DNA from 2 places in the Caulobacter sp. GW822-FHT07D08 genome. Region 2 is predicted to be linked to the other one. Evidence: riboswitches for the same ligand, from Rfam matches in the RefSeq annotation. Region 2 holds a riboswitch; the other holds the start of a gene.
The links. A riboswitch is a leader RNA that binds a small molecule or an ion and turns the genes downstream of it on or off. The one in region 2 is predicted to bind glycine.

Region 1 (7,750 bases), on a different contig from region 2:
GACGGGAGTCGAGGCTTTGGGCCACCGCCACCACGACGGGGTCGCGCACCCCTGGCACCATCACCGTCGACTGGGCGATCCGCACCTCGTAGCCGCGCATCTTCGCGTAGGTGAAACTGGTCTCATTCGGCGAGGGCGCGGGTAGGCGAGGGAGGTCATCGTAGCCGGTGACCAGGCGCGAACCCTGGCGCACCGCATAGAAGACCGCGTCGCGCTCGGGACTGTCCAGCAGGGCCAGGGACCAGGGCGGCAGGGCCACCTGGGCCTGGCCCTCCCGAACGCCGATCTGGGCGACGATCGAGGTCACGGATCCGGCCAGCAGCCGGTCGGAAGACTTCTCCACGACCGCGCGGGCGGCCAGGGCGCCGGCCAGGGCGAGCGCCGCGCCCAGCAGGGCCAGGGGGACGACCTGCGCCAGCAGCAGGCGGCCGACCAGGCTGGGACGGCCGCCCTTCCAAGGCCTGGCCTTCATGGATCGATCCGGTAGCCCACGCCCCGCAGCGTACTCAGGCGCGGGCCGTCCGGCGCCAGCTTGCGTCGCAGTCGGCCGACATGGACGTCCAGGGCGTTGGGCGAGGGGGCCTGTTCGTCGGGAAACACCTCGGCGGCCAGGCGGTCGCGCTCGACGACCCGGCCGGGACGCGCGGCCAGCGCCTTCAGCACGGCCCATTCCCGCGGACGCAGGTCCAGCCGCCGCTCGCCGATCCAGGCCGCGCCGGCTTCCCAGTCGCAGACCAGCGCGCCGACATGGGCCGTCCGGGTGGCGTAGCCGCCCTTGCGCCGCGCTACCGCACGCACCCGGGCCACGAGCTCGAACGGGTCGAACGGCTTCAGCACGTAATCGTCCGCGCCCATGTCCAGGCCGGCGATGCGATCACGCACCGCGTCGCGCGCGGTCAACATGACGATCGGGGTCAGCACGCCCTCGCGGCGCAGCCGGCCCAGGATCTCGAAGCCGTCGATGTCGGGCAGGCCGATGTCCAGGACGACGGCGTCGAAGTCGGCCCCATGCGCCAGGGCCAAGGCCAGGGCGGCCTCGCCGGTCTCGGCGCAGACGGGCTCGTGCCCTTCGCTCTCCAGCGTCGCGGTCAGGGAGCGACGCAGAGGCGGATCATCCTCGACAACCAGTATCTTCATCGGGGATGTAGGAACCGAACACGCAGGGGAGGTCATCATCCGACGCCGATTGCCTCATCAGGTCAAGAGACGCGGGCCCGTGGCGATCATGGCGGCGCTGGCCCTGGCGGCCGCGCTGGCCGGCTGCGCGCCGAAGTCGATCGGGCAGGCGACGAGCGGCTGGGATATTCGCGCCGCGGAGCGCGAGGGCGAGCTCGTTGTCTATCTCAACACCGATGTCCACCAGGTGATCGGCGAGGGCTTCCGCAAGCGCTTTCCCAAGATCAAGGTCCGCTTCGTCGAGTTGGCCGCCAAACCGATGCAGGCGCGCCTTATCGCCGAGACGGACGCGGGCGCGCCGGTCGCCGACGTGGCCTGGAGTTCGTCGATGGACATCCAGGTCAAGCTGATCAACGACGGCTACGCCCAGACCTATCGCAGTCCGGAGGCCAAGGGCCTGCCGGCCTGGGCCGTCTGGCGCGACCAGGGCTTCGGCGTGACGGCCGAGCCGATCGTCTTCGCCTACAACAAGAAGGCGCTGAAGGAGTCGGAGGTGCCGCGCAGCCACGCGGCGCTGCTGGCGGCCTTGCGCGCCGACCCCGAACGCTGGCGCGGCAAGATCGCCATGTACGACCCCGAAAAGAGCGGGGTGGGGTTCATGTACCTGTCGAGCGACCTGCAGGCCTATCCGGACGCCTGGGCGCTGTACGATGCGTTGGCGAAATCGGAGCCTGGCCTGTTCGTGCCCGGCGCGCCGCTGCTGACCAGCCTGTCAGGGGCGCACGACCTGGCCTACGACATGAATGGTTTCTATGCCGACTGGTGGGCGCGCCATCGCAACGCCGACATCGGCTATGTCGTGCCCAGCGACTATCACCTGTCGCTCTCGCGCGTGGCCTTCATCACCCGCTCGGCGCCGCATCCGAAGGCGGCCCGGGTGTTTCTGGACTATCTGATGTCGGACGAAGGGCAGAGGCGACTGGCCCAGGCCAGGCTGACGCCGATCCGCCCCATCGCCGGCGCGCCGGCGCTGGGCGCGGCCGGCCGCCCGATCCGTGTCGGTCCCGCCCTGCTGGCCAATTTCGACCAGGGGCGGCGCGCCGAATTGCTGGCGCGCTGGAAAGCCGCGACCGCCGATCATTGATATTGCTTAAATATAGATCATTATCCGCCTTAAAAATAATCACTTTCGGCCAGGTTCACGAAAGCTTCGCGGTTTTTGCCTCTGGCCCCGATAAGCCCAAGCTGTCACCGACCTATCACCTTCACGGATCGCGCGGCGACGGACGAACGCGCATCGTGCCCACCGGTTGAACTCAGGGGGATTCCTTTCGTCCTCATCGCGGGCCGGGCAACATTGTACCGAATTTCGACGCTTTGACGCGATGGGGCGAGCCGGTCGTATTGACCTGGCTCTCGCGGAAGAGATCGGGTCAGCCCGACGCCGAAGGCGCAACCGCCCCGGAAACGCTCAGGCAACAGGGACCGCAGAGCACGAGGACGCTGGAAAGCAGGACCGCTCCACAAGTGAGCGGCCTCGCCGAAGGAGCAAGGGCGCGACCGCGTCTGAATCTCTCAGGCCAAGGGACAGCGGGGGCAGAGGAACCGCCTGGCGGAGTCCGGGAAGGCGCACGTCTTTCCGAGCGCCGCGACCGACGCGACCGAACAAGCGGGCGCGCGGGAGAGAGCGACTGTCGACTGCTAAAACATAGGGGATCTTACTTTGACCATTTCACGCCAAACTCGCCGGGGACTGCTGCTGGGCTGCAGCCTGGTTCCCGCCGTCCTGGCCCTGCACGGCGCCGCCTTTGCCCAGGACGCCGCCCAGAACACCGCCAAGACCGACGACACCAGCGTCGGTGAGATCATCGTCACGGCCTCGCGCATCGACCGCGCCGGCTTCGAGGCGCCCACCCCGACGGTGCGGGTCACCGCCCAGGACCTGAGCGTCGGCGCCCGCCCGAACATCGCCGCGGCCCTGAACGACCTGCCGCAGTTCCGCGCCACGACCTCTGCTCAGACCACCGGCACCAACACGGGCGCGGGCAACGCCCCGGTCGACCTGCGTGGCCTCGGCATCAGCCGCACCCTGGTGCTGCTGGATGGCCGCCGCTTCTCGGGCGACAACGACCTGAACCTGATCCCCAGCGTCCTGACCAAGGGCGTCGACGTGGTGACCGGCGGCGCTTCGGCCGCCTGGGGCTCCGGCGCCGTGGCCGGCGTGGTCAACATCAGCATCGACCGCACCTTCACCGGCCTGAAGCTGGGCGTGGAGGCGGGCGAGTCCTCGTACCACGACGCCAAGCAGGTCCGCATCGAGGCGGCGGCGGGCAAGAGCTTCGCCGACGGCCGCGGTCATTTCGTGATCGGCGGCGAATACATCGACAATGACGGGGTCATCCCGAAGAACAGCCGGCCGAACATCGGCCGCTGGGCCACGGTCTCGAACGGCGCGGGCCGCTTCATCCTGGCCCCCAATGTCGGCTTTTCGAACGCGGCCTACGGCGGCCTGATCATGTCGGGCGTGCTGAAGGGGCAGGCCTTTAATCCCGACGGCAGCCTGCGCACCTTCAACGGCGGCACGGTGATCGGCACCAATTCGGTCGGCGGCGAAGGTCCGTCCAACGACGACCTCTCGCCCCTCGTTACGCCGCAGAAGCGCTACGCCGCCATGGCCAGCGTCACCTACGATCTGACCGACAAGATCAAGATGACGGCCGAGCTGCGCCGCTCGCGGATGTGGAACAACTACATCTGGTTCGGCGACCACAACCGCGGCAACCTGACGATCAAGTCGGACAACGCCTATCTGCCGACGGCGGTGAAGTCGGCCCTGGCGGCGGCGGGACAGACCTCGTTCACCATGGGCCGCTTCAACACCGAGGCCTATCCGACGATCGACTTCGAGCGCGTCTCGACCCAGGGGACCATCGCGTTCGACGGCGCGTTCGGCGACGGCTGGCGCTGGAGCGCCTATTACAGCCACGGTGAGAACGAGAACAACATCGACACCCCTGGGTTCTTCCTGACCCAGAACTACGCCAACGCCGTCGACTCGGTGATCAGCCCGACCACCGGCCAGCCGATCTGCCGGGTCGCCCTGACCAACGCCTCGACCAACTGCGTGCCGATCAACCTGTTCGGCCAGGGCGCGCCTTCGAGGGCGGCGCTGGACTATGTGACCGGCACGCCGTCCATGCGCGAGACCAGCAAGCTGGATGTCGGCGGCTTCAGCCTGCGCGGCGAGCCCTTCAGCCTGCCTGCCGGCCCGGTCTCGGTCGCCGTCGGCGCCGAGGCCCGCAAGGAGTCGGTCGACCGCACGGTCGGCGCCCTGGACGCGGCCAAGGCCTTCACAAGCTTCAGCTTCTCGGCCATGGCCGGCGACTACAGCGTCAAGGAAGCCTTCGCCGAAGTGCTTGTGCCGGTGATCCGCGACGTGCCCGTCTTCAACAAGCTGGAAGTCAACGCCGCCGCCCGCGTCTCCGACTACAACACCACCGGCTCGATCTGGTCGTGGAAGCTGGGCGCCACCAACGAGTTCTTCCCGGGGTTCCGGGGACGGATCACCAAGTCGCGCGACATCCGTTCGGCCAACCTGACCGAACTCTTCACCACCAGCACGACCGGCTACAACACGATCGTCGACCCGAAGACCAATTCCAGCGTCTACGTGCTGACCAATGGCGGCGGCAATGCGAACCTGACGCCTGAAACGGCCAAGACCTTCACCACCGGCTTCGTCTATTCGCCGCCGGCCCTTCCGGGCTTCAACATCTCGGTCGACTATTTCGACATCGACATCGACAACGTGATCACCACCGTGTCGGCGCAAGACATCGTCACGCGCTGCGCCAACGGCAATGCCGACATGTGTTCGCGCGTCACTCGCGACGCCACCGGCGGGATCTCGCGGATCGTCTCGACCTACGTCAACCTGGCCAACTACAAGACCGACGGCGTCGACGCCGAGATCTCGTACGCGACCAATCTCGACCGCCTGATCCCCGACGCGCCCGGCCGCATCCGCGCCCGCTGGCTGATGACCTGGGTCAACAGCCTGACCACCAACGACGGCGTCAGCAAGATCGAGTACGTCAAGTCGCAAGGCTATTCGTTCGGCCTGGGCACGCCCAAGAGCCGCATGACCGCGGCGCTCGACTGGTCGGGCAAGGTGTTCAGCGCCAACCTGCGGGCGCGCTATATCTCGCCGGGCACGTACAACCGAACGGTCGACCTCGTGAACGGCCACATCAAGGCCTACACCTATGTCGACCTGGGCGTTCAGGCGAAGCTGCCCGAGGTCATGGGCCATGAGGTCGAGCTCTACGCCAACGCGACCAATCTCTTCGACAAGAACCCGCCCGTCTCGTCGCTGTACTCGCCGTACTACGACGTGATCGGTCGCTATGTGACCGTCGGCGCGCGGATGCGTTTCTAAGCCCGCCCGACATTGCGCCGCCGGTTGCTTCCCCTAGCTCCCCCCGCCGGCGGCGCTCCCCCTTTCTTCAGAGGCATTCTCCAGATGATCTCTCGTCATGCCCTGGCGCTGGCCCTTTTGGCCGCCGCCGCCGCGACTCCGCTGGCCACGCCTTTGGCGGCCCAGACCGTCGCGCCGCCCGCCACCATCGTCGTCGACGGCGCGCCGGCCATTCCGCAAGAGCTGGTCGCGGCCGCCGCGCCCTATCTGCAGGCGCGCCACGCCAACTTCCTGGGCTGGAACACCGCCGACCGCTCGATGCTGATCAAGACCCGCTTCGGCGGCTCCGATCAGGTCCACGTCGTGGCCAAGCCCGAGGGCGACCGCCGCCAGATCAGCTTCGAGAACGAGCCGATCCTGGCCGCGGCCCTGTCGCCCAAGGGCGGCGCGCTGGTGATCCAGAAGGACAAGGGCGGCGACGAGTTCTACCAGCTCTACGTGCTGGAGGCCGGCCGTCCGCGCCTGATCACCGACGGCAAGAGCCGCAACTGGTTCGGCGCCTGGTCGCCGGACGGCAAGCTGGTCGGCTACGCCTCGTCGCGTCGCAACGGCGCGGACATGGACCTCTATGTCGTCGACCCGAAGGACCCCAAGACCGACCGCCTGGTGGCCCAGGTCACCGGCGGCGGCTGGAACATCGCCGACTTCTCGGCGGACGGCGCCAAGGCGCTCGTGCTGAACCGCATGTCGGTCAACGAGGCCATGGTCTACGAACTGGACCTGGCCAGCGGCAAGATGAAGCCCCTGACCGATCCCAAGGCCAAGGTCTCGTACGTCGATCCGAAGTACGCCCACGACGGCTCGGTCTGGCTAACTTCGAACAAGGGCTCCGACTTCCAGCGCCTGGGCAAGCTGGACGGCAAGGGCGGCTTCGTCCCGGTCTCCAAGGAGCCGCAGTGGGATGTCAGCGACTTCGCCGTCTCGCCGGATGGCGCATTCGCGGTCTACGCCATCAATGAGGCCGGCGTGTCGCGCGTGCGGGTGCTGGACCTGGCCACCGGCGCGGTCCGCCCGGTGACGGGCCTGCCGGCTGGCGTCATCCCCTACAGCATCGGCGCGGCGATCGACATCGCGCCGTGGGGCGAGATTGGCCTCAGCATGGCCTCGGCCAAGGTGCCGGGCGACGCCTTCTCGATCGACCCCAAGACCCTGGCCGTCACCCAGTGGACCCACAGCGAGACCGGCGGCCTGGATCCCAGCCTCAACGTCGAGCCCAAGCTGGTCGAAGTCGCCAGCTTCGACGGCGAGAAGGTCTCGGGCTTCCTCTACCAGCCCGACCCGGCCAAGTTCCCCGGCAAGCGGCCGCTGATCGTCGACATCCACGGCGGTCCGGAAGGCCAGACCCGTCCCGACTTCCTGGGTGGGAACAACTATCTGCTGAACGAGCTGGGCATCGCGCTGTTCTTCCCGAACGTGCGCGGCTCGACCGGCTATGGCGCGCGGTTCGTCAATCTCGACAACGGCCCGTTCAAGCGCGAGGACTCGGTGAAGGACATCGGCGCCTTCCTCGACACGCTGGAGAAGGACCCGGCCCTGGACGCCAGCCGCTTCGCCGTCAACGGCGTCTCGTACGGCGGCTACATGTGCTACGCCTCGGCCACGCACTACAGCCCTCGTCTGAAGGGCGCCAACTGCTACGTCGCGATCTCGAACTTCGTCACCTTCCTGGAGAACACCCAGGCCTACCGCCGGGACCTGCGCCGGGTGGAGTATGGCGACGAGCGCGATCCCAAGCAGCGCGAACAGCTGATGCAGATCTCGCCGCTGACCAGCGTCGACAAGATCACCACGCCGCTGTTGGTGGCCACGGGCGGGACAGACCCGCGCGTGCCGCCGTCCGAAGCCGACCAGATGATCAAGGCCGTCCGCGCCAACGGAGGTTCGGTCTGGCACGTGCTGGCCAAGAACGAGGGTCACGTTTTCCGTAAGAAGGAGAACGACGACTACTATTTCTGGACCAGCATCATGTTCTGGCGAAAGACGCTGCTGGGCCAGTAGGGCAGGCGAGGGCGCGGGACCAAGGTTCCGCGCCTTTCCTTGGAAGGATTGATGACCTTGTCGAGCCTTTTGCGTTGCGCGACCGCCTTGGCGCTGTTGCTTTCGAGCGGCCGGGCCTGGGCGGGGCCGGCGATCGACCACCACATGCACGTCCATTCG
Region 2 (7,750 bases):
GACCAGGCCCAGGACATCGCCAACCGCGTCTGGTTCAGCGAGGCCAGCTTCAAGAACGCGCTGAACGCCGACGAGGGCAAGAGCCGCGTGGGCGTCCACACCCCGGCCGAAGCCCCACCGACCGCTTTCGACGACAAGAAGGGCGACTTCCAGCTGCAGCGCGCCATCGCCGTGCTAAACGCCGGCGGCGTCGCCAATACGCCGAAGCTGCCAAAGCCGGCGGCCAAGGTCGCCGAGGTCACCGCCAAGGCGGCCGCCGCGGCGAGCGGCAAGCCGGTCAGCGAGAACAAGTAGGGTTTCGCCTTCCTCGATCCGATCAGCGCCGCTCCGGGCAACCAGGGCGGCGCTTTTCGTTGGTCCTTACGCCGCCTTGGCCGCCTCGGCCGCGCGCAGCAGCCTCAGGACGTTGCCGCCCCAGATCTTGGCCAGGTCGTCGCGGGTGTAGCCCTCGGCCAGCAGGCGCTCGCTGATCTTCCAGTAGTCCGAGGCGTCGTTCAGACCGGTCACCCCGCCGCCGCCGTCGAAGTCGATGCCGATCCCGACGTGGTCGACGCCGGCCACCTTCAGCGCGTGGTTCAGGTGGTTCATGAAGTCCTCGAAGGTCGCCTTCGGGACGGGGTATTTGGCGTCGATCGCCTTCATCTCGGCCATGAAGCCCGCGCGCTCGGTCTCGGTCATCTTGGCCCGCGCGCCCGCCTTGGCCCGTAGCGCCGCCATGGCCGCGTCGCGCTCGGCGTTCTTGGGCGTCTCGATCAGATAGCTGGAATAGGCGTCGACCTGGATCACGCCGCCGCTGGCCGCCAGGGCCTTGATGCGGGCGTCGTCGACATTGCGCGGGTGGTTGAACACCGCCTTGCAGCCCGAGTGGGTCAGGATCACCGGCGTCTTGGACAGGGTGATCAGCTGATCCAGCACCTCGTCGGACGAGTGCGAGCCGTCCAGCACCACGCCCAGGCGGTTGGCCTCGGCGACGAACTGTTTGCCCAGCGGCGACAGGCCATGCCACTCGGGCGTGTCGGTCGAGCTGTCGGCCATGTCGTTGTTCTTGAAGTGCGCCAGGCCCGAGATACGGACACCCAGCGCATAGAAGGTCGAGAGCAGGGTGACGTCGCCATCCATCGGATAGCTGTTCTCGACGCTGACGAAGACCACGCGCCTGCCCTGGGCGGCGATGCGCTCGGCGTCGTCGGCCTTCAGGGCCAGGGCGAACTTGTCGCCGTGCTTGGCGACCATTTCGCGGATCTCGACGCCGCGGATGATCGCCGCGTCGCGGGCGGCGCGCGTGGCCTCGGGCGTGCGCGGTCCCTGGTTGGTGAAGATGGCGAAGAAGCCGCCGTCCAGCCCGCCCTCGACCATGCGGGGATAGTCGATCTGTGAGCCGTCCTTGTCGACGGAATGGCGATCGAGAATGTCCCAGCCCGGCCGGCCGAAATTGGCGGGGGTGTCCAGGTGGGTGTCGAGGGTCAGCAGGCCCTCGTGCAGCTTGCGCGCGGCGGCCGGATCGGCGGCCCAGGCCGTCATGGGCGCGGCGCCGGCGACCAGGGCCAGGGCGGCGCTCGTGGCGAGGAGGAAACGGGTCATGAGTACGCTCGAAAAGGGTCCGGCCGGCCTTTGCAGAGGCCGACCGGAGGGCGGGGACTAGAAGTCGGCGGAGATCGTGAACTGGATCGTGCGCGGCGGGGCCGGACGGAAGCTGGCGGGCGTGTTCACCGTGGTGTTGATCGTGCCCAGATAGTCCTTGTCGAACAGGTTATCGATGTTGACCCGCGCCTTGACCTGGCTGAACGGTCCGGCCGCGAAGCCGTCGCCGATATCGATATAGGCGTTGACGATGGTGTACGCGCCGACCATCTCGCTGTTGACGAAGTTGGTGAAGCGGCTCTCCAGGTGGCGGGCCGAGACGTTCATCAGCAGGCCGTCGAACGGCTCCAGCGTCACGCCGCCCTGGAACACCCAGTCAGGGAAGTCCGGCACCTTCTTGCCGGCGACGGCCAGGGTGGTCGGCGCGGCCGTGGTGCTGGCGCGATAGTTCAGGACGTCGTCCTGGAACTTGGCGTCGTTGTACGAGACGTTGGCGTTGAAATAGGCCTTGCCGGCGAAGATCTCCGGCTTCCACTGGCCGCTGAACTCGACGCCCTTGGCCTTCACCGCCCCGACGTTCTGATAGAAGGTCTCGGTCGTGCCGCCGCCGCCGGGCACCAGCGAGGCGAAGGCCTGCAGGCGGTTCTTGAACTCGGTCTGGTAGGCCACGATCGAGGCGTTGAACGTCTTGTGGTTGGCGCGGTAGCCCAGCTCCCAGTTGGTCGAGGTCTCGGGATCGGGGCCAGCGACGGTCGGGCTGGCGGCCGAGAAGATGTCGTCGGCGCCGCGCGGCAGGGCCATGTTCTCCGAGTACGAGGCGAACACCTGGTCGCGGCCGGTCACGCTGTAGACCGCGCCGACCTGGGGCAGGAAGCTGTCCTTCCAGTTGTCCTTCAGGATCGGGTGGCGGCCGGCGATGTAGTCGGCCGGATTGCGATAGCCGGCGATCTTGTAGTCGATGTCGGTGGCCTTGAAGCCCAGCTCCAGCTTCAGCTTGGCGTCCAGCAGGGTGACGGTGTCCTTGACGAAGAACTGCTTGGTCTCGCGCAGCGACTTGTAGTCGCGCTGGGCGTGGACCCGCTCGTTGAACAGCGGCTTGCCGTCGGGATTGCCGTTCTCGACGTTGTAGCGGTTCTGGGTGCGGTGATAGTCGTCGTTCTCCAGCCAGAGGCCGGCCTCGATCTTGTTGAAGCCGAGGCGCCAGGCGACCTTGGCGGTGACGCCCTTGCGGATGCCGTCGATGCCGGAGAGGCCGTACTGGATGCCGCGCGGGGCGACGATGCCGGCCACCTTGCCGACCTCGGCGTCATAGCTGGACTTAGAGGTCGAATAGGCCTCGGGGGAGACGCCGTAGCCGCCCTTGTCCTCGTAATAGGCCGTGGTGGTCAGGTCGACATTGTCGGTGATCGGCGTGTTCAGCGTCAGGCCGTAGAGGTGATCCTTCCGCTTGTTGACCGCGAACTTGTAGTACTGGGCGTAGTTGGCGTTGGAGTACGGAACCCCCGCCTCGGTCTCGGGCAGGCTGCCCGTCGGGGTCGACAGCGGCGTGCCAAACGGAACAGAGGTCGGCACCGAGCCCAGGTACGAGAAGTAGCGCCCCTTGCGGCCGAAAATGTCGCCCGCCGTCCCGGCATATTGGGCCTTGGTGATCGACGGGCTGTCATAGTCGAAATAGTCGTTGTGGACGGTCTGGAAGCTGATGTCGCCGCCGTTGGGCAGGTCGTACTTCAACTTGCCCTCATAGTGCTTGCGATCGATCGTGCCCGGGCCGCGCCACAGGTCGCCCTTGATCCAAGAACCGCTGACATAGCCCGACAGCGGACCCACCTTGCCGGACTCCAGGCGCAGGAAGGTGCGGCGAAGGTTGTCGCTGCCGAAGGTCTGGCTGATCGCGCCGCCCGCCTCTTGCGACGGCGCCTGGGTGAAGTAGTCGACGATGGGGCCCAGCGAGGCATAGCTGGGCAGGGCGACGTCGCCGGCCCCGGCCGAAGCGGTCACCCGCAGCAGGTTCTCGTTGTCGACATAGCGATAGATCGGGCTGCCGCCGAACTGGTCGCTGCGGCCCATCGGGATGCCGTCCAGCAGGAAGCCGATCTGCTGGAAGTTGAAGGCCCGCACCGAGACCGAGTTGCCGAACTCATACATGCCCAGGGCGTCGTTGGCCTGGACGTTGAAGCCCGGCAGGCTCTCCAGCATCTTCAGGCCGGTGATCCCCGCCGGCGCGGACAACAGAGCCTCGCGGGTGATCGAAACGGTGGCCGTGGCGTGGTCGGTGCCGATGGCGACGCTGGCTTCCGACAGGCGCTTGCCGGTCACCACGACGGTTTCCAGTTCGGCCGCCTTGTCGGCTTCCTGGGCCAGGACCGGCGTGGCGCTTCCCAGAACCGAGGCGGCGAGCAGCAGCGCCCTAAGACGAACGGCGGCGTGTGCAGGTATGCGAGTGGTCATGACTATCCCCGATCATTTTTACCAGGGCAGCGTCATCAACAGCTCATCGCAGGTAAACTAAGAATTTCTCGGATCGTATTCACATAATCACAAAGTGGAAACGTTACGCATCCATGTTCGATTTATGAACACTTCGAATATGTTCATTTTATATACCTAACAGATATCTCACGAAAGTCGTACACGACGATCGCGTTCATTACATTTGGCTATATCGATATGGAAATGCCTAGATCTGCATTGGCGCACGCGTGGGTCTGAGCGGGCCGGGACGGCTCGCCTTCGCACCCCCGCTGTCCTTGGGCCTGAGAGATTCAGCGCCCCGTCTCCGATGGACGGGCGGTCGCCTTGCTCCTTCGGCGAGGGCGTTACGCGCCCTGCTTTCCAGCGTTCAACATCTCGCGCGGTCCTTCTGCTTGAGCGTTTCCGGGGCGGTTTCGCCTTCAGCGCCGGGCCGGGGCCCGATCTCTCCCGCGAGAGGACTCCAGGGAAAGAGCCGGGGCCGCGCCCGTCAACCGATCAGACCGTCCGCGACCACTCTCATTGGTCAGCGCCTGCGGCGATTGCAGAAAACGCCAATTTCAGCGGCGCCCGCGTCGCCGCGCCGCGGCCAAAAGGTCGTCAGAACGCCATCCGGCCATATCTCGTTAACCATATGTTCGAAGCTTGCCCGCTAGCCTTAAGAGGTCATGGCCGTCTCCTTTTCGCGTAAGCCCGCCTATGCCGCCGCCGCGCCCGCTCCGGGCGGGTCCGGCGACCTGCGCGCCAAGCTGATGGCCGCGGTCAGCAATCCCTTCATCGGCGCCAGCGGCGCGGCCTGCCTGTTCCTGGCTTCGCTGGCGACGCTGGTCCTGATCACCAGCGACCCGCACGCCGGCTCGCCGGTGATTCGCCTGGAGCTGACCAAGATCGGCGCCACCAAGAACGCGCCTGAGGGCTGGCGCGAGGGCTTGGGCGGCGAGGATCCGCACGGGGCCGAGCTGGCGCCCGGCCAGTTGGGCCTGTCGGCCAATCCCTTCGCCCCGGCGAAGCCCGAAGAAGACAAGGCGCCGGCCGCCGAGGGCCTGCAGAACCTGCCGCCGATCCAGCAGGGCCCGGGCCTGGCCCAGGCGCCGATCGCCGGCCTGACCGCGCCGGGCCCCGGCGGCGGTCCTCTGCCGATCATCGGCGCCGACGGCCGCACCGCGGCCGAGGCCTATGCTCGCCCCTTCACGCCCAACGGCCGCCCCAAGGTGTCGATGGTCATCGGAGGGCTCGGCCTCAACGCCCAGACCACCCGCGCGGCGATCGAGACCCTGCCGGGCGAGATCACCCTGTCCTTCGCGCCCTATGCCGAGGGCCTGCAGGGCTGGATCGACCTGGCCCGCGCCCATGGCCACGAGGTGCTGCTCGAGACCCCGATGGAGCCGGCCGACTATCCGGCCAACGATCCGGGTCCCTATACCCTGATCGCCGCCAACCGGCCCGAAGACACCGTGCGCAAGCTGGAATGGCTGATGTCGCGCGCCACCGGCTATTTCGGCCTGTCGAACTATCTGGGCGCCCGCTTCGTCGATAACGACCAGGCGATGGCCACCTTCAACGGCGTGCTCAAGTCGCGGGGCCTGGCCTTCGTCGACGACGGCCTGGCCGCCCGCCGCGCGGGCCCGATCCCGCGCGCCTCGGCCGACCGGGTGATCGACGACGAGCTCTCGGCCGGAGCCATCGACACCCAGCTCAAGGCGCTGGAGACGGGCGCGGCCGGTCGCGGACAGGCGCTGGGCTCGGGCTTCGCCTATCCGGTGACGATCAACCAGGTGCGTATCTGGGCCGCCGGCCTGCAGGCGCGCGGCATGCAGCTGGCCCCGGCGTCAGCCCTGGCGCACCGCTAGAACTCGTGGAAAAAGGCTCGGCATGACCGAGCTCGACCATCCCAAGCACCGACCGAACGTCGGCGTCGTCCTGTTCCATCCGGACGGCCGCGTCTGGCTGGGTCGTCGCCACAAACAGCCCCCGCCCTACAATTGGCAGTTCCCGCAAGGCGGGGTCGACGAAGGCGAGGACCTGGAGGCCGCCGCGCGCCGCGAGCTGGCCGAGGAGACCGGCGTCAGCTCCGTCGAACTTCTGGGCCGCACCGAAGGCTGGATCACGTACGACTTTCCGCCCGAGGTGCTGGCCAACGAGAAACGCTCGCGCGGCTGGCTGGGGCAGAAGCAGGTCTGGTTCGCCTATCGCTTCATCGGCGACGAGGCCGAGATCGATCTGGAAGCGGACGCGCACGTCGAGTTCGACGCCTGGAAATGGGGCAGGCTCGACGAAGCACCCGAACTGATCGTACCCTTCAAGCGCGGGGTCTACGAAGCTGTGGTCGCCGCGTTCCAGGAGTTCGCGCGCGGCGGCTGATCTCCCGCGCTGGGGAGTATCGAATGGCGAATACGGTCCTGCTGATTCACGGCTATGGCTGCGCGGGGGACGTCTGGGGTCCCGTCGCCGCGCGGCTGAAGGCCGAAGGCTATCGCGTGGAGGCGCCGACCATCCGATCTGCGGTGCGCACGGTCGAAGGTCCGCGCGCGGGTCTGGTCGGCCTCTCCCTGGCCGACTATGTCGCCGAGATGAGCGCCCTGGCCCAGACCCTGGCCAAGGAGACCGGCAAGAAGCCGCTGGTCTTCGGCCATTCGATGGGCGGGCTGATCGCCCAGAAGGTCGCCGAGGCCGGCCATGCGTCTGCGCTGGTGCTGTTCGCCCCGGCCTCGCCGGCCGATGCGCGCGGCAAGCCGAAGCTCTCTCCGGTCTTCACCTTCCTGAACATGGCCCTCCGATCCAAACCCGAGACTCGGGCGGGCAAGATGTGGAAGACCGGCTTCAAGTTCGGCGTCATGAACGCCGTGCCGGCCGAACGTCACGACGCGCTCTACGCCACAATGGTCTATGACAGCGGCCAGGCGCTAGCCGACCTGGCGTGGCCGCACAAGGACGTCCACAAGACGGCCTATGTCGACGAAGCCAAGGTGACCGTGCCGATCCTGATCAATGCCGGCGCCCTGGACCGCACCACGCCGCTGGACGACGTCCAGCGCCTCGGCCGCAAGTACCCGCAGGCCGACCTCAAGATCTATCCCAACAACGCCCATTATCTCATAGACGAGCCCAACACGATGAAGATCCTCGACGACGTGATCGCCTGGCTGACGGGCAAGAAGCAAACCCCGGCCACGACGGCGGCTCCGGCCCCCGCGCCCGCCCCGGCTCCGGCTCCGGCCAAGCCGCCCGAACCCGCGCCGACGCCCGCGCCCGTGAAGGCGGCGGAACCGACACCGGCTCCGGCTCCGGCGCCCGCGCCGACCCCGGTGGCGGCGGTTCCCGCTCCGGCGGCCGAGAAGCCCGCGCCGAAGAAGGCGGCGGCTCCCAAGGCCGCCGCCAAGCCGAAGGCCGAGGCGAAGCCCAAGCCGCCGGCGAAGGCCGCGCCCGCCAAGGCCGAGGCCGCGCCGAAGCCGGCCGCGAAGGCTCCAACCGCCAAGGCTCCGGCCAAGGCCGCCGCCGCGCCGAAGCCCGCCGCCAAGGCTGCACAGGCCCCGAAGGCCGCTCCGGCCGCCAAGCCCAAGGCCCCCGCCAAGCCGAAGGCCGAGGCCGCTCCGGCTCCCGCCAAGGCCGCCGCGCCGAAGGCCGCTCCGAAGGCCGCGGCCGCGAAACCGGTCGCCGCCAAGGCCGCGCCCAAGGCTGCCGCTCCCAAGGCCGCCGCCGC

Region 1: it holds a riboswitch for glycine, as region 2 does, so the genes downstream of both, AC1RJ9_RS20805 (TonB-dependent receptor domain-containing protein) here and AC1RJ9_RS13945 (TonB-dependent receptor) in region 2, are expected to answer to the same signal.

Annotation. Positions count from the first base shown of each region.
Region 1 covers NZ_JBXAKU010000013.1:50,948-58,697, reverse strand. Annotated here, with positions in the region: gene AC1RJ9_RS20820 (sensor histidine kinase) at 1-472, opposite strand, end outside; gene AC1RJ9_RS20815 (response regulator transcription factor) at 469-1,137, opposite strand; gene AC1RJ9_RS20810 (ABC transporter substrate-binding protein) at 1,226-2,260, shown strand; glycine riboswitch at 2,526-2,614, shown strand; glycine riboswitch at 2,618-2,709, shown strand; gene AC1RJ9_RS20805 (TonB-dependent receptor domain-containing protein) at 2,840-5,554, shown strand; gene AC1RJ9_RS20800 (S9 family peptidase) at 5,639-7,591, shown strand; gene AC1RJ9_RS20795 (amidohydrolase family protein) at 7,643-7,750, shown strand, end outside.
Region 2 covers NZ_JBXAKU010000006.1:260,960-268,709, forward strand. Annotated here, with positions in the region: gene AC1RJ9_RS13935 (S41 family peptidase) at 1-294, shown strand, start outside; gene AC1RJ9_RS13940 (dipeptidase) at 361-1,581, opposite strand; gene AC1RJ9_RS13945 (TonB-dependent receptor) at 1,639-4,029, opposite strand; glycine riboswitch at 4,313-4,427, opposite strand; gene AC1RJ9_RS13950 (divergent polysaccharide deacetylase family protein) at 4,719-5,900, shown strand; gene AC1RJ9_RS13955 (RNA pyrophosphohydrolase) at 5,923-6,411, shown strand; gene AC1RJ9_RS13960 (alpha/beta hydrolase) at 6,435-7,750, shown strand, end outside.